4 regions of the Paenibacillus urinalis genome follow, and region 1 is predicted to be linked to each of the others. Evidence: riboswitches for the same ligand, from Rfam matches in the RefSeq annotation. Region 1 holds a riboswitch; each other region holds the start of a gene.

Region 1 (7,380 bases):
CGCTATCAGTAGGCGATATAAATACTTACAGTGTTAACGTCACAAATAACGGCATTGCTGCCGTTAATAATGTAATTTTGAGCGATCCGCTGCCATCATTTACAAACTTTGTTCCCGGAAGTGTAACGGTGGATGCTGTATCTGTTCCCGCCGCCAATCCTTCTACCGGCATCAACATTGGAAGCATTCCGCCGGGTGCCAGTGTCAATGTAACTTTTCAGGTGCAGGTGAACGCTCTGCCTCCGACAACACCTGCAGAGCTTACTAACCGAACGACTGTTACCTTTACTTCCGGTACCTTCTCCGGCAGTGCCTTCTCCAACACCGTGACGACTCCTGTATTCCAACCGATCCTAACAGCTGTAAAGTCCGCCAATACGGCTAATGCTACCGTCGGAGATACCGTCGTTTACAGCATCGTCTACTCCAATGCAGGTAACTATGGAGCCAATGTCATCCTAACGGATAACATTCCGGCCGGTACAACACTGGTTCCAAACAGTGTCATTGTGAATGGAGCTCCGATCGCAGGTGCTAATCCGGCAGCAGGCATTGACCTCGGGGTCATCTCGACAACAGCCACTGTTCTCTTCTCAGTAACGGTAGACAGCCTGCCTGTAAGCCAGCAGCTATCCAACCAGGCCAATTCAACCTTTACCTATACATTGCCAGACGGTCGTACGTTAAACGGATCCTTTGCTTCCAATCTGCTGCAGATTCCGGTCTCTTCACCGAACGTTACCTTAGTCAAGAGCGTCTCGGTTCCTACGGCAGTGGTAGGAGACACCATTACTTACAGCATAGTAATTACCAATAACGGGATTACGAACGTCACTAACGCGGTTCTATCTGATGTACTTCCGTCCCAGAGCAGCTTCGTTCCCGGCAGTGTGACAATCAATGGCGTTACTCAGCCGAATGCAAATCCTGCAGGAGGAATCAGCATCGGTACGCTTGCACCCGGGGCATCAGCAACCGTTACTTTTGCTGTCAGTATCAATGCGTTGCCCCCAGCGCCTTATACGATTGAGAACCAATCATCGATCAGCTTTACAACCGGAACCTTTACGGGAGCTTCCTATTCGAATACGGTTTCAACTGCGATCTATCAGCCAATCTTTAATCTCGTCAAAACGGCAAGCTCGTCTAACGCAACCGTTGGCGATACGATTGTATATTTCCTAAGCTTGACGAACAACGGCAACCTGCCGGGAGATATGGTCTTGTTTGATGACCTGCCAACAGGTACCGTGCTCGTTCCGAACAGCGTACTTATTAATGGAGTTCCTCAACCGGGAGCTAATCCGGGCACTGGCATCCCTGTCGGGCTGGTTCAGCCTGGAAGCAGTGTAGCCATTACCGTTACACTTCAAGTTGTCGTTGATACGCTGCCGAATCCTCAGCAGTTAGTCAATCAAGCAACCGGTAATTATACGTACTCACCGCCAGATGGACGTGTAATATACGGTACCGTCAGCTCCAATGTGCTGGTTATTCCCGTATCATCGCCAGATGTATCTGTAGTGAAGAGCTCCCCTGCAATTGATGCTGTCGTCGGAGATGTCATCACGTATACAGTCGTTATTACCAACAACGGAATCACTGAAGTGAACAATGTCATCATGGTTGACCCTGTACCGGTTGGCACGGTTTTTGTCACCGGCAGTGTTACCGTAGACGGAGTACCAAGACCTTCAGCCAATCCGAATTCGGGCATTAATGTTGGAACGATTGAAGAAGGTACCTCTGTCACGGTTACTTTCCAAGTGCAGGTTGTCATGATATGAGCCTTGATCCGAACCAGGGGCGCCGTCTTCAGAACCAAACGTCGGTTACCTTTATATCGGGAGCTTCAGATGGGGTAGCATATTCCAATCTGGTGAGCATTCCCTTAACAGGCCCGGTAATTACGCTTCAGAAATCAGCTTCCGTTACACAAGCAGCACTAGGCAGCATCATCACTTACGAGCTGAACATCGCTAACACGGGAAACGCCGATGCAGAGATAACTGTGAGAGATGCAATTCCGGAAGGGATGCAATTTATAGCTAATAGTGTGATTCGTAATGGGCAGCCTCTTCCGGGTGTAGACGTAACTTCCCCTCTAAATATAGGTATCGTTGCCAGCAGCTCAGGGGTAAATATCAGTTTTCAAGCCATTGTCACCAGCATTCCTCCTTCTAACGAGCTCTACAACGTGGCGAGCGCAGCATATACTTTTCAAACTTTAGATGGTCGAACCATCACGAGGGAGGTTACTTCTAACGGTGTACGAATCGCACTTGCGAATGCCCAGCTCACCATATCTCAGCGTGCAAACACATTGCAAACCTTTGTTGGAGATGTGATTACTTTTACAGTAACGATTCAAAATACAGGCTCCGTACCCGTGATCAATGCGAGATTGAGCGTAATGCTCTCTGCAGGATTGAGCTTTGTACCGGGGAGTGTGATACTTAACGGTATTATCTCCCCGGGTCTTGATCCTGTTCAAGGCTTTATACTTCCCGTCATTAATCCTGGGGAGGTTGTACAGCTGACATACCAAGTTCGTGTGCTCAGCGTTAGTCGTCCCTTATCCAGTGAAGTATTCGTCACTTACTCCTCTGACGGGCTGCCTGTTCAAACCGGTTCCAATGAGGTCATACTCTCCCCGGTTGAGCCCGTCGTGAACATGGTCGTAACGGTCATGCCGGAGCAAGTCACCTATGGAGGCGCTGTTCAGTTTACCGCTGAAATAAGGAATGAGGGAGATCTCCCGATTGAGGCCGTTTACTATATGAATTTTCCACAAGGTTTGATCTTCGAGGATTATTCGGTTCAAATTAACGGGGTCGAGGTTCACAATGCAAATCCAGTGCTAGGTATAAGACTGGGTACTTTGTTTCCTCGATCCAGAACGGTTATTTCGTACCGAGCCCTTGTATCCTTCACCCCCTATTCTCGAATTACGCAGATGAATCTGATCAATCAAGCAGCTCTCCAGTTTACGTATCGACTGACCGATAGCAGAACGGTCTCGCTTCGTGAGGAGACAGAGGTCCAGGTATTATTTCTTGCACCTGTTATTCAGGCGGAGCTCACTTCACAGCCTGTCCGGGTTGAGCGGGGTGATGATGTCACCATACGAATCTTGGTTCGCAATACGGGAAATCTTGCAGCAGCTCTATCGCTGCGAGGTCTCATTCCACCGGGTACAGCGCTTATGAGGGGAATCTTGCACTTCCAGGATGGGACCATAAAGCCCTTCTCAATACAAGATTTGATAGACGGGATACTCATCATAGGGGTTCTTGAGCCGGGACAATATGCAGAGATTGAATATATCGTTCGTGTGAATATCGAAGGACTTCTGCCATCCGATTTGTTAAAAGGGTACGTTACTGTATTATTTACTTATTTGTTTGAGAACAAGGAATATACGCTGGAAGTTCATACGAACGAATATATCATTGTAATCGAGCAGCATGATGAATAGAAATATCATATTCAATATATAAAAATCCCTCACTTCATTCCTGGAAGTGAGGGATTTTCTATTCTTGGATGATACTTAACTCTTCATTCTACTAAATTCGACAAAAACTAATGACAAGTTTGTTAGAAATTTATGAACGAATGAACACCTTCTAAAGTTCCTATACCTTCGGTTTAACGAGCACTTCACGATTTATTTTACACAACAACGAAAAAACTATGCCAAACTTCGGAAAAGAGAGTTGATAAATATACCAGTGAATGATAAAATCCAAAAGTAGATAAAGTAACAATTTCGTAATCATTAATGTCACTTTCGTTGTCGAAATCATTAGGTGTATGACTGATAACTGCCGAATTCTCGCACCAAGAAGCGGGGGACCCGACCATTTATGGGTGAATTGATCAATATTAAAGTGATCATAGGGAACCTTCAACCGAATCCTTAGCTAACCTCGCAGGCATTGGAAGGAGTATTATTTACTTTGAAAAAGACACTAACAGCAGCGGCACTAGGGTTCGCTCTATTATTCTCCGCAGGAGTTACAGAAGCATCCGCTTCTATTCTATCTAAAACAGTTAACAATACCGTAGGCATACCGTACCAATTTGGCGGTTCTACTCTATCAGGGTTCGATTGCTCTGGGTTTACTCGATATGTATATAAGCAGCTTGGCGTGAATCTGCCTCATAGCTCTAAACAGCAATTTCATAAAGGACAGGCTATCAAGAAATCCGAGCTTGTAAAGGGAGATCTTGTCTTCTTTAATACCAGCGGATCCGGTGTTTCTCATGTGGGAATTTACCTGGGCAACAATCAATTTGTGTCCGCTACCTCTTCCAAAGGAATTGCCATTACACCGATCAACAAAGGCTACTGGAGCTCCAAATATTACGGCGCCAAAAGAATGCTGAGCCCGGCCTCTGCTGAGAGAGCTGGATTATAATTACATTACCCGATTTATTATCGTTCAATCAAATAGTGTAATCCTATAAAATCAATAACAGAAGGTCCAGGAATAATTCCTGGACCTTCTGTTGTATTTGTCACAGCCGACTTGAAGCATTATGTTTAGATTTGGCTGCTCTTCGCAATGACATAAGGCTTCTTGGCATCACCAATCAGCCGGCGATCTACAGATAAGTGTACATCCTTATCCAATATCACGTTCTCAAGCACTGCATTCTCCTCAATTACACATTTCTGCATAATAATTGAGTTGTGGATCTGTGCCCCGTTATGTATCTTGACCCCTCTGAAAATGATACTGTTCTCCACCGTTCCCCCAATAACGCATCCATTCGCAATTAAGGAATTATGGACTTCCGCCTGTTCCAAATAACGCGTTGGCGGCTCATACTTAATCTTGGTATGCACCTCATGATATTTAAACAGCTTGTTGTACTGTTCCTGCTGAAGCAGCTCCAGGCTGTTGCGGTAATAGCTGTCTACGGAGTTAATCACGGCATGATATCCAGTATAGGCATAAGCTGCAATTTTGAGATTGGCCAGGTTGTTCTGTATTCCATCTCGGAAAAAATGATTATGGCCGTGAGCAATACAATGATCTATTAATTTCAGAAATAACTGCTTCTCTATAATAAATGCACCCAAATAAATATTAGGATGTCCACCTTCCCCATGCATCCCGGTGACCCAGCCGTTATCCACATCCATCCGGATGCTTGATTCATATTCGGGGAGGATTTCATCTGCTCTTTTATACAGTAATGTGATGTCAGCTTGTGTTTCCAAATGGTAATTAAACATCTCTCTGTAATCAACTGTGTAGAGATGCTGGCTGCCGGTATGAATAATATGTGTTCCAGACCCTCTTAGGAAAAAATCACGATTGTTATGAAAATGCTGCAAATCCCCTTTGGATCTGTCGGTGGGGTCATTCCAATCCGGCGGCAATATGAACAGTCCTCCATGCTTGCGATCCAAATCCCAAGGCGCACCTTCCCCTAAATGATCCATCAGGGATCGATATTTACGACGGACGAATAAAGCGATGTTATGAACTCCGGAATGCATCATATTGGACAGGACAAAATCAATTAAACGATACCTGCCTGCAAATGGAACGGCTGCGCCGCAGCGAAAATATGTTAATTCGTTCATTAAATCGAGTTCATGATCCAAATTCACTACACCCATGAGCTGTTGCATATATCGGCCACCGTCCCTGTTCATATTATTTCAAACCATAGGTATGAGGTCTGTAAGCTTCATCAACGAGCAATATTTCATCCTGATCCTCTCCACCTATTGTAGAGCCGTCTCTGATGATCATATTTTCGCTCACGATCGCTTTATGGATCTTGACGTTCTTCCCAATCTTCACCTTAGGCATGATCACCGAATCTGTAATTTCGCTTCCCTCTCCAACCTCAACGCCATAGAATAATACAGACCGGTTCACATTACCGTGCACTACACAGCCTTCATTCACGATACTGCTGCGCACTTTCGCATCCTTCGAGATGTAGCATGCAGGTTCATTAGGATTACGGGAAAATATCCGCCAGTTCGGATCATTCAAATTTAATGGTGGATCGTCAACCAAGAGGTCCATATTCGCCTCCCACAAACTTTGGACGGTACCTACATCCTTCCAATATCCGTCAAATGGGTATGCAAACAGCCTTTTCTCATTGCGGAGCAGAAGAGGAATAATATCTTTACCAAAATCATATGTAGAATTCGGATCCTGCTCGCTTTCGAGCAAATGCTGGCGGAGTACCGTCCATTTGAACAAGTACACCCCCATCGAAGCAAGCGTGCTGCGCGGCATAGCCGGTTTTTCTTCAAATTCGAAGATTTCGTAATTATCGTTCGTATTTAGCAGTCCAAATCGACTTGCCTCAGATAATGGAACGTCAATGACGGATATCGTACAATCCGAGTCCCGCTCCTTATGGTACTGCAGCATGGCATCGTAGTTCATCTTGTAGATATGATCACCTGACAATATAAGCACATGCTCAGGATCAAACTGATCAACAAAATGGATATTACGATAAATCGCATCGGCTGTTCCCCGATACCAGCTGTTACTCCCTTCACGTTCGTGCGGAGGAAGGACAAATACTCCACCTTTACGGCGGTTAAGGTCCCAATCACTCCCAATACCGACATAGGAATGAAGGATGAGCGGCTCATACTGAGTCAGTACACCGACAGTATCGATTCCGGAATTGGCACAATTACTAAGTGGAAAATCAATAATACGATAGGTTCCTCCAAAATAAACCGCAGGCTTGGCTAAAGTTTTGGTCAGACCCTTCAAACGTTTACCTTGTCCTCCGGCCAGCAACATGGCCACCACTTCTTTTTTGTTCATGGAAGAGCCTCCTCAGGATGGTATGAGTCATTGTAGCTGCTTCTTATGAAGTGAATATGCGGGTATGAAGTTGTAATGTATGTATGTCTGTTTGTGAAGAAGGTAAGAAATGATGTAAATACTGAAGAAGTGGTACATGGCGGTAAACACTTGGTGCAGGTGCATGAGGTTTAAATAAACGTGAGTGAAGAAGCTTAAGAATATTTACACATTTGATTCTATTTCATAACACATGAATAGGCATTACGAAATGAATTTATTTCTATTTTTATTATAAACAATTGCAATAGCTCTTGACAAACAGAGGTTTATGACGTTTTGCCCCTAATCTCCTCAGGATATGTCGACTTTAGACATATTTTTATTTTTACTAAAAATATTATGCGTTGGGCTTGCATTACATGTTCGCAGATAGTAAAATACGGCTTTGAGTGTATGAACTATAATAAGAATTAACGCTAAGAAAGGGGATTATTCCCATGGAACTTCTCAAATCTGAATTGCCCGGTGTAGGGATGAAGTATCAATTGGAGACGAAAGCAGGTTCCAATTTCAT
Region 2 (7,380 bases), on a different replicon from region 1:
TTGAAGATCAAGATCATCAAGACGAATCGATTAAAAGGGCTATTCATGCTGTTAAGAAAGCAGTGGATGAAGGGAAGAAGGTATACTTTCACTGTTCAGGAGGGCGTAATCGTACAGGAACGGTTTCAACAGGACTTCTGCTTGAATTAGGACACGAGAAGGATGTAGATTCTGCTGAACTAACTGCAAAATCTAAGAGACCCGATATCAATATTAAGCCTGAAATGAGAGATGCACTTCGCCGATTATATAAAACAATGTAAATTTGCAGCCAAGCAGTTATTTTATTTATATAGACAAATAGCATGGAGCAGATTGCCAGTCGGCAACTGCTCCATTTTCATTAAGCTATTCCAGCTAATAGCTTGTCAATATTTAATTATTAATTGCGACTTCATGAGGTGGTATACTTTAAAAAGGGCATGATAAATAACCGTCCCCTTCGGCACAGGAATATATTTCATATCTTTGAATTTCATTCAACTTATTCTAGCCGAAATGCTTCTTTCGAAGTCAAGATAGCAAAAATCCAGTGGATGAGTTTGTTTACACAAGCAATTACCGCTACTTTGAAAAGCTTTCCTTCAGCACGCTTTTGTCGTAGTAAGTTCTTAATTTCTTGTTTCTATTACTACGAATACCACATTGCACAGCTTGATACAGGGCTGTACGAAGCCTTCTGGAGCCGTGTTTCGTGATTCTGTTTTGGGTTGCCACAAACTTACCTGAAGCAAATACACTGGGATCAACACCAGCAAAAGCCACCAGCTTCTTTGCGTGATCGAATCGATCGATTTCCCCAATCTCAGCCAAAATTGTTGCAGCAATTTTAGTACCGATACCAGGTATCGATTGGATTAAATCATATTCAGGTAACTCTTCAACCAGGATCTCTATCGATTTATCAAGGTCTGCTAGATGGTCCTGGTATTGAAGAAGCAATTTAATGAGCAGTTGCATGGAGATCAGATGACTTGGAAATGCCGTCTCCTTAAAGGGGTTTCGCTTAGCTGCAGCCATTAGAATTTGAGCACGTTCCAAACTCCATGAGGTGGATTTGCCTCGTGCGATCAGGTGGTGTATCTCTGTTGAAATTTCCTGCTCCGACATTTCCAGGATTTCTTTAGAGGTCGGGTGTAAAGCTAGGAATCGAAGAGAAACTTTCGAATAGAGGTCACCGAACACACCATGGTATTCAGGAAAAACCTGATCTAGAATAGCCTGGAACTGCAGCTTCACTTGAACATACATACCCGTTAAAGATTCATGCTGACGCGTGAGATAGCGTAAATTCATGAGATGCTGCCCCCGTTTTTTGATGGGTTCGAATTCTTCTTTATAGAACAGGGCCCCAAGTTGATAGGCATCAGCAGCATCCGTCTTGACGCGTCTCAAATTAGTCTTTTTAGCTTCATATGAGATTAACGGATTAATGACGATGTATAGATACTGGTGCTCATCCAGAAACTGAACAACAGGGCTATGATAATGACCTGTTGCCTCCATCACAATACAAGGGCTTATGCCTGCAACTGATTCTACCGCTCTAACATAATTAAGAAAAGCCGATAATCCCTCTAGATCATGATTAAATCTAAAGATCTTCCCATGAGCTTCTCCGCGGTCTAAAAAAGCTTGTGCATGGCTCTCTCCCTTGGACACATCCAAACCAATGACTGGATTCATGACATCACTCCCAAAGTATATTCACCGGTAACCCCTAACCTTCTTGTTTTCCACACTATCGCATGTGATACGGGATCAACGTCCCAACCAGCCTAACCATGGTTGAACAAGTAGGGGGGATGAACAGAATAGCTCTCGGGATCCAAGTCCCACGGGCAGATACGCTCGATCCCCGGCTACCGCTATCTTACGACCAAACAAAAAAGAGGTCGACCAGAAAGATCTGGTGACCTCATAATACGAACGGGCAGATTAGTTTAACAAAATTAAATTAAAAATAGTTTAAGTTTAAGTCAAACTTCCAACAGATAAGGCGGACTTGTTACCTAGGAGTATATATTTTTTTAATCCTTACATAAACCACAGTGAAAGATAAATAAAAAAACATCTTCTACTTCAAAGTAGAAGATGTTTAGAATCATTAACAAAGTGCTGTGAAGTAGCTTGTCCTTCCCTCTTTAATGAGAGTCATCAACCATCTTAGAAAAATTCTTATCACTAATTGTTCTTCTAGCTGTAACGTACCGTTCCTTGTAGTATGTTTCCGAAAGTTTACTTACTCTTACTCCTTTACTGCTCGAGGAATGAGCAAATTGTCCATCCCCTATGTAGATCCCTGCATGAGATATTCCTTTTCCACTCGTATTGAAGAAAACCAAATCTCCCGTTCTTAAGTTGCTTTTTGCTACCGCAGTACCTGTTTTGGCTTGAGCAGCCGAAGTTCTAGGAAGTTTTTGATTGAATTTATCAAATATGTACAATATGAAGCCGGAGCAATCAAAGCCACTTGCTACGGACGTTCCACCCCATTTATAAGGTGTTCCTACCACTTGGCTAACTTCTGATTGTAATTTTGATTGGTCATTAGCAAATGCACTTGTGGTTCCAGAAGAAATAATAATAACAGCCCCTAATAGAGACATAATAATTTTTTTCAAGTATAATATTCTCCCTTCGATGCCTACGGAGTTAGCTTAAGGGTTCGGTAGAAGGTTACCTATATATAACACTATTTTGAACAATTCACCCAGTGTGGTTCCCCCGTTTTTAATAGATTAAAATTCGGCAAAATAATTAAAATATTGTAACACTAATCACTGTAGTGTATAAATCGAGACTTGTCAATTATAACCTTTAAAATTTGTTGCTTCTTATGATTTGATAAGGATTTTTATCTAACATATCGAGATTTTAAATAAAAATTGACAGACTAAAAAAAGTTCATCAAATTTTGTGACATATAACCATAACAAATTTGTAATAGATATGTCTTTTTTAATAATCAGAAACTGTTTCAGCTGTAATCAAAAATAACCGCCCCAGTTACTGGGAGCGGTTATAAAAGTAGTTTTAATGTTATGCAGCCATGTTACGACATACATCTGCACATTTAAAACAAGCTTCCGCACATTTTTGACAATGGTCATGATTATGTTTTTTGCACTCATCACCACATGCTTGGCAAATCTCAGCACACAATGAGCAAATTTCTTTGATAAATGGTGAATTACTGCTCATTGCTGTTGCAGCAAAAGAGCAGATGTCAGCACAAAGCCGATCTAAACGGATACATTCTGCCATCATTTTAGTGTCTTCTTCTTTTAAACAAGCATCATAGCAGTGATTACAAGTCACCATACATCGTAAGCATTCCTCTATACATTGTTTATACTGTTCATGTGACATTTCCATTCTCCTTTCAGTGATTAATTCTTTACATACGTAATTACTATTTACAATTAGTCCTCGATACATACCAGATTCCTCAAGGCCTTGTATTTCAATAAACCAAAAATGTGCAGAATATATGGAGATAATGAGTCAAAATAAAAAAAATTCTCGATATCTTTTCAAAAGCTAAGATGATTAATGATCAGCTTGAAGCATAAAAATCACTTTGAAAAGCTATTTCTCTACCATAGCCGGAACTAAGAACTTTAAATAGATTAGTCGTGTTTATGCACAAAATATTCAAATTTCAGGCGTATAATAATATAAACCTCCTAATGGAGGAATAATGTTGGGTTATAAGGTGATCGTTGGTTACGAGGTCACAATAGTATTTCTGAGACACTCACTACTCCATATATCAGAGAATTATAAGTGTCATAGATTTAGACATAACTAACAGAACGGTGGTCACATATGAGAATGAATCGAATAGCTTTTAAATTAGGAATTATTATCGTATCTCTGCTGTTAACGGTTCTGCTTTCCTTGGGATTTGTCGTTGATAAAATCTTTTCGAATATGTATTATCAAAAATCAGAACAAGATGTGGCCGAAATGTCATCCCATTTTGTCGAAATGGTACATTCTAGTAAGAGCATACCTACGGATTTGATATCCACTATGGCAGAATTTTCGAAGGTGGAGATCTTTGTTTTAGATAGGCAAGGAGAATTATTAGGAAAATCAAGTAAGGCCTCTAATCATCATGTAAATTTCATTACCGCAACTGAAATCAATAGATTACTTAACGGAGAATCATTAATGATAAACTATAGTACTGAGAATGGAGAATCCTACCTAATCTCTGGTAAACCATTGTTGGATATTGGGGGTGGAGTTCTTGTGATTTCTTCACTTGATATCGTTAATTCCTCTATACTGGAGGTAAGACAGCTCTTATGTTTAACTGGATTGATCGGTTTTATCATAGCGGTGGGTGTTTCATTTTTTTTATCAAGAAAGATGTCTGGACCTTTGGTTCAGATGGAGAAAGCTACTAGAAAAATAGCTGCTGGTCATCTTGATAGTAGAGTAGAAGTGAGTACTAGGGATGAAATTGGTTCATTAGCAGCTGCAATAAATGATCTTGCAAAAGACTTGCAACGATATCAAGATACACGTACTGAGTTTTTTGCTAATATCTCACACGAACTTAAAACGCCAATTATGTACCTTGAAGGTTATGCAAACGTAATATCAAAGGGACTTTATGAGACTGAAGAAGATATGAAAAAATACTTAGACATCATATCACAGGAAGCTAAACGGCTTAATCGCTTGATTATTGATTTATTCGATTTATCCAAGATGGAAGAAGGTAAATTGACAATATATAAAGATGCGGTATGTATCAATAAAATTATAGAACAAGTTGTCAGTAAAGTGTCTATGAGAGCGGAGAACAAAGGGATAACAATTAAAAATCATATTGACCTAGCGTTGATAGTTAATGGTGATCCTGGTCGACTTGAACAAATCTTTTTGAACTTATTGGATAACTCCATTCGGTATACGAAGGAGGGCTCTATAGAAATATCAGCACAGCAAGTTAATAATACTATGGTATGTATTTCAGTTACAGATACGGGATCAGGGATTTCAAAAGAAGAACTCCCCTTCTTATTTGAAAGATTTTACCGGGTCGAGAAATCAAGGTCGAGAGAACATGGAGGAACCGGTCTAGGACTTGCCATAACGAAAATGTTGGTTGAGTTACACAATGGATCTATTCGTGTATCTAGTGAGGCAGGGAAAGGAACAAGATTTGAAGTGTATTTAGAAAAGGAATATTAGAGAAGAGCACTTTGCTAGTGCTCTTTTCTTAATTTTTGAGAAGCAAATTCTTATTTCAAAATAACTTTTTATGTATATTAAGTTCACCTTCCAGGAAATATTTAAAATGACTTTGGAATTTGTACGATTAAAATGTGTCGTCTGTAAGGTTTATATGTCTGACTGCTCCATATTTTCTGCAAATTTAGTGGTTATAGTGAGTGTAAATAAAGGAGGAATTAATTATGTTCAAAAACAAAAAATTGATGATCGGTATTATTACACTAATCACAGCGCTTATGCTTTCTGCGTGTGGTGGCGCTAATGATGAAAATCAAAATGAAAATGCGGACATGAATCAAGGTACAGAAGAAAATACAGGGATGGATCACTCTGAGATGAATCATTCGACTTCAGGAGAAGTACCAGAGAATCTAAAGGAAGCAGAGAATCCTAAGTATCCTGTCGGTACTAAAGCTATTATTAAAGAAGGGCATATGGAGGGAATGAAAGGCGCTGAAGCAACTATTGTTGGTGCTTATGATACTACAGCCTATGCGATTTCTTATACCCCGACTACAGGTGGAGAACCCGTAGAAAATCATAAATGGGTAATTCATGAAGAACTAGTTGATGCAGGTGAAGAACCATTAGCGCCTGGGGATGAAGTACAAACAGAAGCTTCTCATATGGAAGGTATGAAGGGGGCGACTGTTAAAATTGACTCTGCTGAAAGAACAACAGTGTATATGATTGATTTTACCCCTACTACAGGTGGCGAAGAAGTTAAGAATCATAAATGGGTAACAGAAAATGAGTTAGCACCAGCTGCTAAGTGATTTGTCTTAAAAAAGCAGAAGAGAGCATCGTACAAGCCTTCTTCTGCCTTTTATATTCTAAGATTGATTTTTATCACTTGTCCATTTATACCCTACCCCCCATACAGTGTGTAAATAATCATCAGCAGGAAAATCTACATCTCTAAGTTTTTTTCTTATATTTCGAACGTGAGAATCAATGGTACGATCATCAATAAAAACATCATATCCCCAAATCTTACTGATTAGATGTTCTCTTGAGAAAACTCTGTTTTGATTATTGAGGAAGAGATCGACCATATAGAACTCTTTGGGGGTTAATTCAATCTTTATATTCTTATAAAGGGCTTCAAACGAATCTTTTATTAAGGATAAGCCTTTAAAGGATAACTCATTTATTTCTTCTTCAGTCTTTCCCCTTCGAAGTACGGCTTCTATCCTTGCGACCAATTCAGTATCATCAAATGGCTTCATTACATAATCGTCAGCACCGATCTTTAAACCCTTTACAATATCAGATTTTTCACTGCGAGCGGTAAGCATAATGATTGGAATGTTCGAAGTTTTTCTGATTTTTTCGCATGCTTCCCAACCATTCATATCTGGCATCATTATATCTAATAAAATTATGTCTACTTGATTTGATTCCAAATAAATCAATGCATCTACAGCTGAGTTTACTTTGATACATTTATACCCTAGGGGGGTAAGATAAAGCGACAATAGATCAAGCATTCTCTGTTCATCGTCTATTATTAATACTGTAATCATAATTCTATTTACTCCTCGTGTTTTGTATTGAAATAGATGTTTAAATAACGAAGTATCTTTTATGTTATAGGATCTAATGATACAACTTCAAGCCTTAAAATCAACAGATACCTAGTTTTGGAAAATTTGAACTTTTTGTCTTGACATACCCCCTGGGGGTATAGTAAATTGAAACAGAAGTGATTTATGTAATATAGGGCCCATTCAACAAGGCCCTTTAAAAAGGGGTTTTATATACGGTGGGGGGGTATATAAACTCATTTAATTTTATCTATAGGGAAACACTATAAAAAATGATATTGAAGGGAGAATTTTAAATGAAAAATATGACTTTGCAAGTTGAGGGAATGAGCTGTCAGCATTGTGTGAACTCCATCGAAGGTGCACTGAAAAGTATAGGGGTATCTGGAAAGGTGGATTTGAACAGCAATACTGTGGAGATAACCTATAACGAAGATAATACAACATTAGATCAAATTAAAGAAACCATTGAAGAACAAGGATATGATGTTATGTGAATTTTAATGGACGGAGAGTGAGTACATTGGAAACAAGTTCAACTCCAATAAAACAAACAACTTTGCGGGTGAGCGGCATGACT
Region 3 (7,380 bases), 600 kb from region 1:
TTGATTGACGGAGTTAGCGGACGTACGACCTTGGAAATGATCATGGCTATTTATACAGCGGCCAGTACAGGAGAGATCGTTAGTCTTCCGCTGGCTGCGGGGGATTCATTCTATACGCAAGCAGGCGTCAAACAGCATGCCATTCATTTCTATGAAAAAAGTGGTCATATCGATAATTTCGCTGATCAAGAGATTACTACAGGTACGTCATTGGAATAGTTAAATCCAATAATAGATGAGGTGAATCATAAATTTCATTGACGATCCTTTCGTAAAGCCGCTGATTCAGCGGCTTTTTTGTTGCATCGTGGTGTACGCCTTTGAACGAATGAAATATTTGTAAGAAACTATCGAAATACCATATTTACGCGCTTCCATAATTATGTTATTCTGTTAGTGTTACAACTATATTTTGTTTGTTTAATTGTTAGGGGGAGGAGGAAAATATTGCAACTGAAAGTTATATTAAAGGTTGTTAAATGAATCACTTGTTAAAACAAAATATGATAAACGGAGGATTCGTTATGCTTGCACAAATGAAGAAATTTGGCGTTCTCAGCTTAGCTCTTGTATTACTAGTGACCGTTGTCCTTACAGGTTGGAGCACACGCGCATCCGCAGCTAACTTCAGGTCTTTGTCAGCTTCGCAAATTGTACCTGAGATGGGTGCGGGTTGGAATTTAGGCAATCAGCTTGAAGCAACAGTAAACGGCACCCCGAATGAGACCGCTTGGGGCAATCCAGTCATTACACCGCAGCTGATTCAAAAGGTAAAGGCTGCCGGTTTCAAAACCATTCGAATCCCTGTATCGTATCTTAATCATATTGGAAGCGCTCCCAACTATACAATCAACGAAGCTTGGTTGAACCGAATCAAAACGGTGGTTGACTATGCTTACAACGAAGGCATGTATGTCATTATTAATATTCATGGGGATGGATACAATTCCGTACCTGGCGGATGGCTGTTGGTGAATGGAAGTAATCAAGCTGCCATTAAGGAAAAATACCAAAAGGTTTGGCAGCAAATTGCTACTAAATTCAGCAGCTATAATGAGCGTCTTATTTTTGAATCAATGAACGAAGTATTTGATGGTACTTACGGCAATCCGAATGCAGCATATTACGCAAATCTGAACGCCTACAATCAAATCTTTGTGGATACGGTCCGCAAGACCGGAGGCAATAACAATGCCAGATGGCTCTTGATTCCAGGCTGGAATACCAACATTGATTACACGGTAGGTAATTATGGCTTCGTTCTTCCGACGGATAATTTCAGATCTTCCGCTATTCCAAGCTCGGAGAAGAGAATCATGATCTCGGCGCACTATTACTCTCCATGGGATTTTGCAGGTGAGGAATCCGGCAATATTACACAGTGGGGTGCAACGGCAACGAATCCTTCTAAGAAATCCACTTGGGGACAAGAGGACTATCTGGAATCGCAAATCAAAGCGATGCATGATAAGTTTGTAACCCAAGGCTATCCGGTTGTCATTGGTGAATTCGGCTCTATCGATAAAACGGCGTATGATTCTACTAATAACGTTTACCGTCAAGCTTTTGCCAAAGCGGTAGCAGCAACCTCTAAGAAATACAAATCGGTTCCGGTTTATTGGGACAATGGTCATAACGGACAGCATGGATTTGCTCTGTTTAACCGCTCGAATAATACCGTTACCCAGCAAGGCATCATTAATGCCATCATGCAAGGTATGCAATAATTAAGCGATGCGTTTAATCGTACAAGCGGCGTGTTCCCGTAATAGGGGACAGGCCGTTTTTGGCTTTATACATTTACATACCTAGTCACGAGTCACTGCAACACAAAATTATATAGTTTATGTATTGATGATTTAATTCTGTTACTGCACTTGTATGGCTGATTATACTGCTTATGACCTAACAAACAAAGGAATAATGTGGGTTTGTATTCATTTGTTGAAATAGTATAACGTGGGATAAAAACAGTTGTATATTGCAAAAAACACGGAGTTTCTTCCAAAAAATCAATAAAATCGGTTTGACATTTCCAGAACATCCCTTTATCATGGAATCACGCTTAGTTTTCAGATACAGAATCTGGAAAGCGGGGGAACCAGTATTAATGGGGCGAATCACTTGAATTCGAGTGTAGGGTACCATCTTACCCGAGTCCGTCAGCTAACCTCGTCAGCAGTGGATGGGTCTTGTATACATAATGCATATCATCACAAAAGGCCCTTTTTAATTCTAAGGGGGCCTTTTTCTTCATTTTGACCCCTGCTGGCGGAGCTATGTCTTGTTCCCTGGATAGGCGGTCATTTTTTAATTTTACAAGGGGGGATCATGAGAAAAAACGAAAGAAACTCATAAAATGTCAGTTAGGTGAGTACAAGTAAATCAAAAGGACTTGTTTGGGGCTTGTTTTCATACTGACTCGTGACTTTTTGATGTTTAATATCCTAGTAAAAACATATATATACTAGGTTAATTTTGCTATGCCATTTATCAAGATTACAGAACGTGGAAAGGTTGTGGGATGTTTGAAGAAGGGCGTTATTCTTGTATTGTTAACTGTTTTGGTATTGTCATTGACAGCATGTGGGGAAAAAGGAAGCACCCTTGATCAAGCGATTGATCAGGGATATATCACGGTGGGATTTGCTAACGAGAAGCCTTACGCCTATAAAGACGAAAATGGAGAGCTAACGGGCGAAGCCGTCGAGATTGCAAAAGTTATCCTAGAAAGACTAGGTGTAAAAGAGATGAAGGGCGAGCTTACAGAGTTTGGTTCTTTAATCGCGGGTCTTCAAGCAGATCGTTTTGACATGATTACGGCAGGTATGTTTATTAATCCTAATCGCTGTTCAGCTGTATTATTTGCAGATCCGGAATACAGCATTGGGGAGTCGCTCGCGGTAAAACAAGGGAATCCCCTTAACCTAACCAGCTATGAAGATATTGCGGCAGATGATAATGCCAAAGTAGCAGTTATGACAGGAGCTGTAGAAATTGGTTATATGGAAGAGTCGGGAGTTCCTTCTGACCGTATTGTTCAGGTTCCCGATCAAGCCTCAGCTATTAGTGCTTTGCAAGCAGACAGAGTACAGGCGATCACCATGACAGGTCCGTCGCTTACCGCTATGCTGGAGTCCGCGAGCGATGATCAGATTGAACGTGTTGAAGGTTTCAAGCAGCCTGTCATTGATGGTGAGAGTGTCCGCGGGTATGGAGCGACAGCATTTCGTCAGGCGGATACGGAATTTCAAGAAGCATACAATGCTGAGCTTACAAAAATGAAGGAGTCGGGTGAGCTGTTAGAAATTTTGCAGGAATTTGGATTTACTGAAGAAGAGCTTCCAGGCGAAATGACAGCTGCAGCCCTATGCGGAGAATAACATGCCAAGTTCATGGCTTGATTTTCTCCCAACCCTGCTGAAAGGGGCAGAAATTACAATAACGGTCGCTTTCTTTTCAGCAATTCTGGCTCTAATCGTAGCCTTTGCGGCTGGGCTCTGCCGCTTGTCTAAACTATGGATCGTTCGCACTCTTACTACGATATACGTTGAGATATTTCGAGGAACTTCACTTCTTGTTCAGTTATTCTGGCTATATTTTGCACTTCCGTTCATCGGGATCGAGCTTCCAAAAATGTTGGCTGCCATCCTTGCTGTAGGACTTAATTATGGTGCATACGGATCAGAGATTGTTCGAAGTGCTGTACTCTCGGTACCGAAAGGACAATGGGAGGCAGCAACAGCATTAAATATGAAGCCTGGCCTGCGGTTGTGGAACGTTATTCTCCCCCAAGCCTCCATGCAGATGCTCCCTCCGTTCGGTAATCAGCTTGTGGAGCTCATCAAGTCGACTTCACTTGTATATTTCATTACGATGGCGGATTTGACATATCAGGCGATGGTTCTACGCAACAATTACATTTCCTGGACAACGGAGATCCTTATTCTGCTGCTCCTCATGTATTTTGTCATCACTACGCTCGTTTCAATGGGAGTCAGACAGCTAGAGCGTAAACTGACAGCGGGGAGGTTGTAAGCATGTGGGATTGGAATTATGTCGTTGAAATTTTGCCGGAACTGATTGGTGCTCTCCAAATGACGGTATGGATTACGCTTTGCGCCTTTGTCCTGGCACTAATTGTGGGGCTTCTCCTCGCCTTTGCTGCTCGAAGCAAATTCAAACCGATCTCGCTGATCACCAAAGGAATTATTGAATTTGTAAGAAACACACCATTACTGGTGCAGGTCTTCTTCCTATACTACAGCCTGCCGTTGATCACGAATTTATCCATTCCTGCGTTCTATGCAGGCGTAATCGGACTTGGCCTTCACTACAGCACTTATTTATCAGAAGTGTACAGATCAGGTATTGAAGCAGTGGATAAGGGGCAATGGGAAGCAGCGACTGCACTGAACTATACAAAGGCACAAACCTGGCGCACCATTATTTTACCTCAGGCGATTCCTCCCATTATCCCGGTATTGGGCAATTACTTAATTGTCATGTTTAAAGAAACACCGATTCTGAGTGCGATCACAGTAGTTGAGCTGATGCTGACAGCCAAAAACATCGTGTCCGAGTCGTTTCGGGCATTTGAACCTTATACACTTGTTGGCATATTGTTCTTGATCATTAGCTATGTTTCGTCTTTGCTGGTGCAGCAAGTAGAGAAAAGACTTAATCTGCAACGAGGAAAATAAAAAAGGAGGCTACATGTGTGAGCTCAGTCATTCTGAAAGGTACTGATTTAAGCACAGTACGAGGGGGTACGACAAATACCGAAATGAACCCGATCGTGAAATATAGCGGTGTAACCAAATCCTTCGGAGATGTGGAAGTGCTGAAGGGCATTGACCTGGAAATAAGACCTGGTGAAAAAGTGGCTGTCATTGGACCAAGTGGTTCAGGTAAAACCACATTGGGGCGAATGCTCATGACGCTTGAAGAGCCAACCCAAGGAACCATTGAGGTTGACGGCGAACTGCTATGGCACATGGAGGATAAAGGACGGATCATTCGGGCGAATGAAAAGCATCTTCACAAAATGCGCTGTAATGTCGGTATGATTTTTCAACATTTCAATCTGTTTCCACATATGAACGTACTTCGCAATGTAACAGAAGCTCCAAGAAAGGTGCTTGGTTTATCTAAAGCGGAGGCCGAGGAAAGAGCCATTTCTATGCTTGGTAAGGTAGGTCTTGCTGATAAGTTAAAGATGTACCCTGCAAGCTTGTCAGGTGGCCAAAAGCAGCGAGTGGCGATAGCAAGGGCACTAGTCATGCGGCCAAAAGTAATGGTATTTGACGAAGTTACCTCAGCTCTCGACCCCGAACTTGTAGGAGAAGTACTAGAGGTTATTCGTGAGATCGCGGAAGAAGGGGAGATGGCCATGATGCTCATCACTCATGAAATGGATTTCGCAAAGGATATTGCTGATCGGGTAATCTTCGGTGCAGAAGGAGTAATCGTTGAACAGGGAACACCGGAGGAAATTTTTGATCATCCTCAGAGTGAGCGTCTGCAAAGCTTTCTTGCACGATTCCGTTCTGGAGGAGAATCCAATTGAATTCTGATATTAATGGAAAGGAGGAGCAAGATGACTGTAAACACTCAAAAAGAAGTGACGTACCGACAGCCGGCAGCAGAAGATGGAAGCCGGATATGGGAATTAATTCGAGGAACGGGATCACTTGATCTGAATTCGCCGTATTGCTACATGATGCTCGGGGATTATTTCAAAGATACCTGTATTGTTGCAGAAGATGATGAAAATATAGTTGGTTTCATATCTGCCTTTCGCTCACCGAGAAATCCGGAAACCTTGTTTGTATGGCAGGTAGCTGTCGCTTCTTCTCATCGGAGACAAGGCATTGCCAAGTCTATGCTAACTAGATTGCTTAAACATAGGACGATGCAAGGAGTTCGATTCATTGAAGCTACTGTATCACCGAGCAACATGGCCTCTCGCCGGTTATTTCTAAGCTTTGCCGAAGAGAAGTCAATACCTAGCACGGTCACAGTGGGCTATGGAAAAGAACTGTTTCCAAACGAGTCAATTCATGAGGATGAGCCGCTTTTTGTTATAGGTCCTTTTTTTAATGACATTTAAACAGATGGAGGGAAACAATGGATAATCAAGTCATGGAGATGCCGAAGTTAACTGTGTTTAATGAAATGGAATCGGAAGTGAGGAGTTATTGCCGTAGTTTCCAAACCGTCTTTGATAAGGCAAAAAATTCGAGATTGTGGGATACACAGGGGAACGAGTATATCGATTTTTTCGCAGGGGCCGGTGCCCTGAATTACGGTCACAATAATGAAATAATTCGTAACAAGCTGATTGATTATATGATGCGTGATGGAGTTACCCATAGCCTTGATATGGCAACAGACGCGAAGGAACATTTCTTGACCCGTTTCAAGGAGGTGATTCTGAAGCCTAGAGAATGGGATCATAAAGTGATGTTTCCCGGTCCAACAGGAACCAACGCCGTTGAATCTGCCTTAAAGATTGCGCGCAAAGTGACTAAGAGATCCACGGTTCTATGTTTTACAAATGCATTTCACGGTATGTCACTCGGCTCCCTGTCTGTTACAGGAAATGCCTTTAAAAGGCAAGGTGCTGGAGTAGATCTGAACCACTCCATATTTATGCCGTACGATGGTTACTTCGGTTCAGGGGTAGATACAATTCGGTATATGGAGAAAATGCTTGATGATCCAGGGAGCGGCATACCACTTCCAGCTGCAATCATCGTTGAAGCCGTGCAGGGAGAGGGTGGTCTGAATGCTGCTAGTAGGGAATGGCTACGTAATCTTGAGCGGCTGTGCAAAAAGAAAGGAATTCTTCTGATCCTGGATGATATACAGATGGGATGCGGCAGAACAGGTACATTCTTCAGTTTTGATGACGCAGGGATCGAGCCTGATATTATCTGCCTTTCAAAATCCATTGGTGGATACGGCCTTCCAATGGCGCTAACCCTGATAAAACCAGAGATCGATATCTGGCAGCCTGGCGAGCATAATGGAACGTTTAGAGGTAATAATCTTGGATTCGTCGCAGCAGCGGAAGCTCTAAACTATTGGGAAACGAAGGACTTTCAGCTGGATATTGGGATTCGAGAACATCAGATTCGCAGTACATTAGAAAGTATCTCAATTCAGTACCCTGAGCTTATCGTTCAGTCCCGCGGCAGAGGCATGATTCAGGGGCTTGTTTTTGACAAGCCCGAACACGCTGGAAGATTATCAGAGATCGCATTTGAACATGGATTGATAATGGAAACATCAGGTCCTTACAGTGAGGTAGCAAAAATTATGCCTCCACTTACGATAGAGCTGGAATTCTTGGAAAAGGGACTTGAGATATTTAAG
Region 4 (7,380 bases), 1.9 Mb from region 1:
CGTCAAATGCTCTACGATCGGTCCAAGCACCATCGCCGGGAGATAAGTTAGTGCCCCTACAATCAGCACGGTACCGACAAAGACCGCGGCAAACAAATAGGTGTCCGTCCTAAATGTACCTGAGCTCACAGGGATGCTCTTCTTCACAGCCAGTGATCCTGCAACCGCAAGCAGCAGTACAATCGACAGATATCTGCCCAAGTACATGACAATTCCGGTCGAAATGTTCCAGAACGGTGTAGCATCTCCTAAGCCTTCAAATCCGGAGCCATTATTGGCAGCCGATGAAGTGTACTCATACAGCACCTGCGACAGACCATGGTATCCGGGATTCGATATCGTGTCCGCATTGGTGAACAGTGCCAAAGCTGTAGGAGCCAGAATAAGCAGCGGCTGAATCAGCAGGCTGATTGCAATCAGCTTAATCTCTTTGCCTTCCAGCTTCTTGCCGAGAAATTCCGGAGTGCGTCCCACCATCAGACCGGATAAAAAGACAGCAATGAGTGCGTACATGAGCACATTCAGGAAGCCGGCTCCCATACCGCCGAACACCGTGTTCAGCATCATATTAGCCAAAGTGACAAGACCGCCAAGCGGTGTCAGCGTATCATGCATCGTGTTAACTGCTCCTGTCTCGGAAGCGGTCGTTACGACCGAATACAGAGATGACAAGGCCACACCGAAGCGGGCTTCCTTCCCCTCCATACTGCCGCCTTCCTGCTGAACTCCTACAGCCTCCATCGCAGGGTTACCGTTCGTTTCAGCACCAAGTGATACCCCCATCAGCACGAGAAACATGATCGCCATCGAGACGAACAGGACACGCCCTTGCTTCTTGTTCCCCACCATCTTGCCATATGCGAAGGGCAGGGAGACCGGGAACAGAAGCATCAGCACCATCTGCAGCAGGTTCGTGAATCCATTAGGATTCTCAAACGGATGAGCCGAGTTTACTCCGAAAAATCCACCGCCGTTATTCCCCACCTGTTTAATGGACAGGAAGGAACCTACTGGACCTCTCGCAATTTCCTGAACACCACCCTCAAGCGTCGTTACGGCTGCTGTTGCTTTTAACGTCTGTGGAACACCAGCAGCAATAAACAGAATAGCGGAGACAATAGCGACAGGAAGCAATACCCTTGTTATACTTCGCACGACATCTACGAAGAAGTTACCGAGCGGCTTGCCTGTAAGTCCTCTAATAAATGCGATCGCCACCGCAAAGGCCGAGGCCGGAGCAGTAAACATCATGAACACAATGGCGATCATCTGTGATAAATAGCTGAGACCAGATTCCCCGCTGTAATGCTGCAGATTCGTATTGGTCATGAAGCTAATCGACGTATTAAAAGCAAGCGTCGGCTCCATACCTGCTACACCGCTTGGATTCAGCGGCAGATGGGCCTGTATCCGAAAGATCAGATAGACGAGTACAATCATGACCGTGTTACTGATGACAAAGGAAGCTGCGTACTGCTTCCAGGTTTGATTCGTCTCCTTGATGCCGCTGACAGCATAGAGGGGTCTCTCTATCCATTTGAACCACGGATCGATCCGGGTTGGTTCATAACGGAATGCACTTGCAATATATAGACCTGCAGGGCGAGCCAGCAGGAGCACGACCGCGAGGGTCACACAGATGGATATAACGGTTAACATATCGACTTATCAGCCTCCTGTTAGTGAATGTCGTTTATTCATTGTTAAATGAATCTAGTTCTTTGTTCTGTCTCAAAATTTCTCTGGGTTAAGCAGTGCGTAGACCAAATAAATGAATACAGCAGCTGCAATAGCAAGCAGCACCCACATCATTTTTGTTCACTCCCTTCCGAGGTGATTAAGTCTGAGCCTTTGATAACTCCGATTGAAATAAGCGTCAACAAGCTGATCAATACGATCATGATAAAATCCAGCATTGGTTTAGCACCTCCCGATTCCGGTTTAGAGTAAGAAAGAGCAGTCGCTGCCGCGGCTGTAGATGACATGTGTTGCACCAAGCCCTCTGTAGATGAGCCGCGGCTTGCTTCGCTCTGTAATGACATAGATTGGCTTACAGGTCCATGACCGGCAGACTTGGATGTACTTACAGCACACGGGCAGACTCTCCTCGAACAGAAATACGTGACCTACGTGGAAATCAGGGGGCTCAGGTGCCTGTTCGAAAGAATCCACTTGAATGACCGGTTCCACATAGAGCCTTTGCATTTCTTTACGCTCATGCTCAGAGCTGACCAAGATGGCAAACGGCAAACCCTTCATGAGCAGGGTCTTTATAAAGGATCTGCCCGGCTTACCCCCAGCTGCAACAATTATGACGTCATCGTCATCAACGGACATTTGTGCATTCCCCTCCTGTTTCTCCCTTCATCCGGCAATAAAAAGAAGCCGAGCAAGAGAAATCTCTCTCGCGCAGCTTCTTATTCGTAGGCAGGCGGGAACAAGCCGCTGCCACTTAAGAGCTCGGATATAAGAAAGTCTCTCTAGATACGCTGACGAGGTTAGCTGTCGGATTCGGGCGTGAGAGTCGCCCTACCTGTACTAAGCACATATGGTGTGCTCTTCAGGATTCACCCCTCGAAGCCTGCATAGCAAACCTCACTGGTTCCCCCGCTCCTTTTCATTCATCAAAGGATTAAGCGGTATGAAATTGTATGGCGAAAGCTTTTATGCCAAGAATCATAATCCTGACCGAATGTGCTGTAAAGAAAGTCCGCTCCTCATATAAGACGAATTTCGAATCATTGACTTCGCATAGCGGATTGTTATCTTTATTTTCCTCTTCGTTCCTCTCTCTAACTCCACTTTCCTTGCTTTTTGCGCAAGAAGCTGACAACGATAGATATAGGTCCGATCGGTCGAGATTGGCCCTTAATTAACCGCTTACTTTCATCCATTTCGTCCGATTTGCTGAAAAACCGGTTTTTTTAGAACAAGGATCATTTTACTCGTCTGTGACATTTGCTATATGATGATCAACATAATAATGAGGATGATTAATGGAGGATGAATACTCGTGGCACTCGCCTATATGGGGAATAATTCAGTACCTGCTTATACAACGGATGCGATCAGCTCGATGGAAATCATACGCTATGATTCACGCCGGCTTCCTTATTTGACAGAGGAGAAATATCATTACTGCGGATTGTTTAAAATAACCTGCGGGACAGCACACGGCTTTGCTGAATTTGAGCTGCCACAGGAGAGTGCTCCCGGGGATCTGATTCCATGGATCTCTGTGTTTGCCATCCTGAAGGAGCTGACCGTGGAGCAGGCCAAGCTCTGCGTTGCAGATCATGAACAGGAATGGGGAATGGAACGAACCCGAATAGCCGAGGAAGCACTCGCAGATCTGCAAATGATGCAGGACGCGGATGAAGAGCTGCATCCTGTTATCAGTTCCAGACTGCTCGTTCGTTCTTTTTTGATGGAGTATGGGCTGACGTATTATTCCTTCTAAGTTCCTGGTCGTCAAGATTTACTCCAATACTAAACGTAAAAAGGACACGCTTCTGCGTGTCCTTAAATTTGACTTGTAAATCTGTGTGCAGACGCCTTACCGGCGGCTCCTTGCCAATACGCTGTATTACAATGCGTCAATAATGTCGCCGGCAATAATGCCTCCCGGATGATGCCGCTTGTATGCAGCACGTTCTCCGGAGAGTCCATGCAGATATACACCGTATGCTGCTGCCTGCTCAGCGCTCCATCCCTGAGCCAATAGACCCGCTATAATGCCGGTCAGCACGTCCCCTGCACCGCCGGTTCCCATACCGGGATGTCCGGTCAGGTTAATATAGGTGCTGCCTGAAGGAGCAGCAATGACCGTGCGCGAGCCCTTGAGTACAAGGATAACGCCCGTCTTCTCTGCATATGCCGCCGCATGGGTGATCCGGTCTCGCTGGACGTCCTTCGTGGATATCCCCATCAAACGAGCCATCTCCCCCGGATGCGGCGTCAGAATGAGCGGTGCAGTCCGGTTCATCCCCAAGAAGAAATCTTCCCCTCCTGCTGCGACCATATTGAGTGCATCAGCATCAAGTACAATAGGTACATCACATGCTTCAACAATGCGGCGAAGCCACCCTGTATCTCCTTCAAAGCGCCCAAGTCCCGGCCCGATGGCCAGCACATCCTTGCCCTCCGCGAGCTGTATAACTCGCTCTGCTGACTCTTCCGTCCACAGCCCGTCATTTCCGCTCACCGCATCGGCGAGCATCAGCTCAGGCACCTTGCCGATGACATGCGGCATCAGCTCGTAAGGCAGCGCCCAAGTGGCAAGACCGCAGCCTGACCGGAGCGATGCACGTGCACTCAGAAGCCCGGCCCCGCTCATGGCAAGTGTCCCGGCAGTAAGCAGCACATGTCCATAGGTTCCCTTATGCCCTTCGCCTGATCTTCGGAGCGCCAGATCCATTCCAAGCGTCCCTTCCAGCACTTCTTCTGTAAGGACTTGTACAGATATGCCCTGATCCGCTGCGAGCTTAGGAGGGATTCCAATGGATCGCACTTTGACGCGGCCTGCTGCCTCTGCACCGGGATACTGAGTCAATCCGCGTTTTAACAACCCGAAGCACACCGTCATCTCTGCCCGGATATGAGGCTCATAGAGCTCTCCCGTATCTGCATTTAAACCGCTTGGAATATCAGCGGAGACAATAGGGAGCCCGCTCTCATTAGCCTCACGGATCAAGGCTGCATAAGCCTTGCGCGGCGCACCGTTGCTTCCAGTACCCAGCAGCGCATCTACAATACCGGTAATGCCATGAAATGACAGCGGCTCCTTCTCGCTATATACGACTGCCGGAATCCTATATGCCGTTGCCGCGTCTCTTTGAAGTGCAGCATCCTGCTCCAGTGCTGAAGGCGGAACAGCATAAACAATCGTTACTTTGATACCCGCCTCTTGCAAATGCCGGGCACACACGAGCCCATCTCCGCCGTTATTTCCTTTTCCAATGAGTATAAACCAATGTTCCTGGCTTCGGTCTTTGATGCGTAATGTCTCCTCGGCACGAATCGTACCTCTCACACCACGCCACTCCTCAAATGCCCTGCGATTGTTATTCTCATCTTCCTGCAGCGGGTCCCGCGGTGTTCCTCGTTCTATTCGCCCATTCTGCTCTTCACGGCACAGCTTCACCACTTCTTCGGCGAGCGCCTTGCCTGCATTCTCCATCAGGCTTGCCGAAGGAACGCCGATCTTCTCAATTACGATGTGATCAAGCTCACGCATCTGCTTCGCGGTTACAACATACATCTTGTCCAGCCCCTCCTATCAAAAAGAGCGAGAGATAGATCCCTCGCTCGCTAAGATGAATTCTCTTCTAATAAGCCACGGTAAATCGGGACCCGCTGAAATACGGATCATCCGCTTCATCCACCATAGCCGCTGCATAATCTTCGACCGATATACGGCTCTGCCCTGCTTCATCCAGGATCAGACGATCTGTGCCAATTCGGAAATTGCCTGTACGGCGTCCAGGTTCGATCGTTGCTGCCGGACTCAAATAAGTCCAGTCCAAGTCGGACTCCTCGTAAATATGAAATGCATCCCGATGTGCGAGCGCCAGCGGTCTAACCTCTTCCGGGAATTCCGGAGTCTCCATCAGCGGAACTCCGCTATCGGTCAGCAGACTGCCTGCTCCTCCAACGACGAGCAGACGCTGGACTCCACTGTTTCGAATGCCCTCTACGAGGGAACGTGCCGCCTCGACCAGCTCTTCCTCCTTACCGAATTCAGGACCGTATGCGCTAATGACCACATCATGTCCCTTTACGGCTTCAGCAACCGATTCAGGCTTAAGAATGTCACCCTCAACAACGGTGAGTCCCTCTCGCTTCTCGTTAAATTTAAACCGATTCCGCACAATGGCAGTTACCGTCATTTTTCTGCCCAATGCTTCCTCCAAGATCGCTTGTCCAATCGTTCCTGTTGCTCCAAATAAAGCTATATTCATATTATTCAGTCCTCATTTCTGTTCTATGCTAGCGTAAGCTTACTTTATATTAATCAGGTATGCTCTCTATTAAAACGTCAATTGTTTACAACTCAAGCTCCGTAGCTTAGTTATGCTTCTCTCATTCAAAAAAGATACGTCATAATAATGTTAGAGACAATCCCCTGCTCACCTTACATTATTCGATATTCACAAGAAAAGCCACCTTGCCCGGCTGGAGCGAGATGGCTTCCTGCTATTCATTTGTATTATAAGTTCGATCATGTCAGCGCCTTGGGAATCGTATCTCCCGGGTTCAGCAGTGGAACATTGCCGGATATCGTTTCCGGATACTTAATGCCAGAGCCCGTATTCAGGACGATCACCTTCTCGTTGTCCTGAATCCATCCGTTAGCCCGAAGTATTCGTGCGGCAGCAAAAGCAGCGGCGCCTTCCGGACAAATGAACGATCCTTCCAACCGGGCTGACAAACGCTGTTCAGACAAAATTTCCTCTTCTGTCACAGCGATGGCAGCTCCATCCGTCTCATATATGGCGTCAAGTACAAGAAAATCTCCGATCGCTTTGGGCACATTAATACCAAAGGCAATCGTCTGCGAGTCGGACCAAAATTCCGATTCAGACGCATTCTGCTCCCATGCTTTTACAATCGGGGCACAGCCTGCAGCCTGTACAGCAACCAGCTTCGGCAGACGACCGGTTACAAAGCCCAGCTCTTGAAGCTCTAGCAGACCTTTATAGATCCCGATCAAGCCGACACCGCCGCCTGTCGGATACAGAATAACGTCCGGCATCTGCCAGCCCAGCTGTTCTGCAATCTCCAGTCCCATCGTCTTCTTACCCTCAATTCGATAAGGCTCCTTCAGCGTGGATGCATCGTAGATCCCCTCTGACCGGACCTTATCTGCAACAATCTTCCCTGCATCACTGATTAGTCCGTTCACGAGGTACAAATCCGCACCTGCGGCAATACATTCATTGCGCGTAATCAGCGGCGCGTCAACAGGCATTACAATCGTTGCCTGTATACCTGCACGAGCTGCATATAAGGACCAGGCTGCGCCCGCATTCCCGTTCGTCGGCATCGCAAATTTGGATACGCCAAGTTCTTTGGCTTTGGATATACCGACAGCAGCGCCGCGTGACTTGAATGATCCGCTCGGCGTCAAGCCTTCATCCTTCATATACAGCTGAGGAATCGCCATATCCATTCCGAGACTTGGCATACGAAGCAGCGGTGTCATCCCTTCGCCCAGAGTGATCACATGCTCCGGTTCCCTCACAGGAAGCAGTTCATGATATCTCCACAGGTTCATCTCCCTGCCTTGTATGGCTTCAGGATTCCATTCCTTCTTAAGACTATCCAGATCGTATCGGGCGTTTAACGGAGATCCGCAAGTGCACAGCTGTTGAACGCCTG

What was found. A riboswitch is a leader RNA that binds a small molecule or an ion and turns the genes downstream of it on or off. The one in region 1 is predicted to bind cyclic di-AMP.
Region 2: linked by a shared signal. The riboswitch ahead of PUW25_RS27285 (C40 family peptidase) and the one ahead of PUW25_RS10700 (C40 family peptidase) in region 1 are both predicted to bind cyclic di-AMP.
Region 3: linked by a shared signal. The riboswitch ahead of ehuB (ectoine/hydroxyectoine ABC transporter substrate-binding protein EhuB) and the one ahead of PUW25_RS10700 (C40 family peptidase) in region 1 are both predicted to bind cyclic di-AMP.
Region 4: linked by a shared signal. The riboswitch ahead of PUW25_RS02065 (hypothetical protein) and the one ahead of PUW25_RS10700 (C40 family peptidase) in region 1 are both predicted to bind cyclic di-AMP.

What each region holds. Positions count from the first base shown of each region.
Region 1 is NZ_CP118108.1:2,295,094-2,302,473, reverse strand. It holds gene PUW25_RS10710 (DUF7507 domain-containing protein) at 1-1,787, shown strand, start outside; gene PUW25_RS10705 (DUF11 domain-containing protein) at 1,784-3,478, shown strand; cyclic di-AMP (ydaO/yuaA leader) riboswitch at 3,819-3,956, shown strand; gene PUW25_RS10700 (C40 family peptidase) at 3,963-4,424, shown strand; gene glgD (glucose-1-phosphate adenylyltransferase subunit GlgD) at 4,550-5,650, opposite strand; gene PUW25_RS10690 (glucose-1-phosphate adenylyltransferase) at 5,676-6,824, opposite strand; gene PUW25_RS10685 (cation:proton antiporter regulatory subunit) at 7,304-7,380, shown strand, end outside.
Region 2 is NZ_CP118110.1:168,725-176,104, reverse strand. It holds gene PUW25_RS27295 (protein-tyrosine phosphatase family protein) at 1-263, shown strand, start outside; partial or broken gene PUW25_RS27290 (IS110 family RNA-guided transposase) at 485-1,686, opposite strand; gene PUW25_RS27285 (C40 family peptidase) at 2,145-2,624, opposite strand; cyclic di-AMP (ydaO/yuaA leader) riboswitch at 2,630-2,764, opposite strand; gene PUW25_RS27280 (four-helix bundle copper-binding protein) at 3,043-3,372, opposite strand; gene PUW25_RS27275 (sensor histidine kinase) at 3,832-5,211, shown strand; gene PUW25_RS27270 (YdhK family protein) at 5,436-6,029, shown strand; gene PUW25_RS27265 (response regulator transcription factor) at 6,087-6,779, opposite strand; gene PUW25_RS27260 (copper ion binding protein) at 7,097-7,297, shown strand; gene PUW25_RS27255 (heavy metal translocating P-type ATPase) at 7,324-7,380, shown strand, end outside.
Region 3 is NZ_CP118108.1:2,891,170-2,898,549, reverse strand. It holds gene PUW25_RS13385 (Gfo/Idh/MocA family protein) at 1-219, shown strand, start outside; gene PUW25_RS13380 (glycoside hydrolase family 5 protein) at 525-1,727, shown strand; cyclic di-AMP (ydaO/yuaA leader) riboswitch at 2,053-2,196, shown strand; gene ehuB (ectoine/hydroxyectoine ABC transporter substrate-binding protein EhuB) at 2,484-3,383, shown strand; gene ehuC (ectoine/hydroxyectoine ABC transporter permease subunit EhuC) at 3,385-4,038, shown strand; gene ehuD (ectoine/hydroxyectoine ABC transporter permease subunit EhuD) at 4,041-4,703, shown strand; gene ehuA (ectoine/hydroxyectoine ABC transporter ATP-binding protein EhuA) at 4,787-5,569, shown strand; gene ectA (diaminobutyrate acetyltransferase) at 5,600-6,112, shown strand; gene ectB (diaminobutyrate--2-oxoglutarate transaminase) at 6,130-7,380, shown strand, end outside.
Region 4 is NZ_CP118108.1:439,466-446,845, reverse strand. It holds gene kdpA (potassium-transporting ATPase subunit KdpA) at 1-1,659, opposite strand, end outside; gene kdpF (K(+)-transporting ATPase subunit F) at 1,732-1,809, opposite strand; gene PUW25_RS02065 (hypothetical protein) at 1,942-2,337, opposite strand; cyclic di-AMP (ydaO/yuaA leader) riboswitch at 2,472-2,649, opposite strand; gene PUW25_RS02060 (hypothetical protein) at 3,014-3,460, shown strand; gene PUW25_RS02055 (NAD(P)H-hydrate dehydratase) at 3,587-5,260, opposite strand; gene PUW25_RS02050 (NAD(P)-dependent oxidoreductase) at 5,328-5,960, opposite strand; gene PUW25_RS02045 (threonine synthase) at 6,221-7,380, opposite strand, start outside.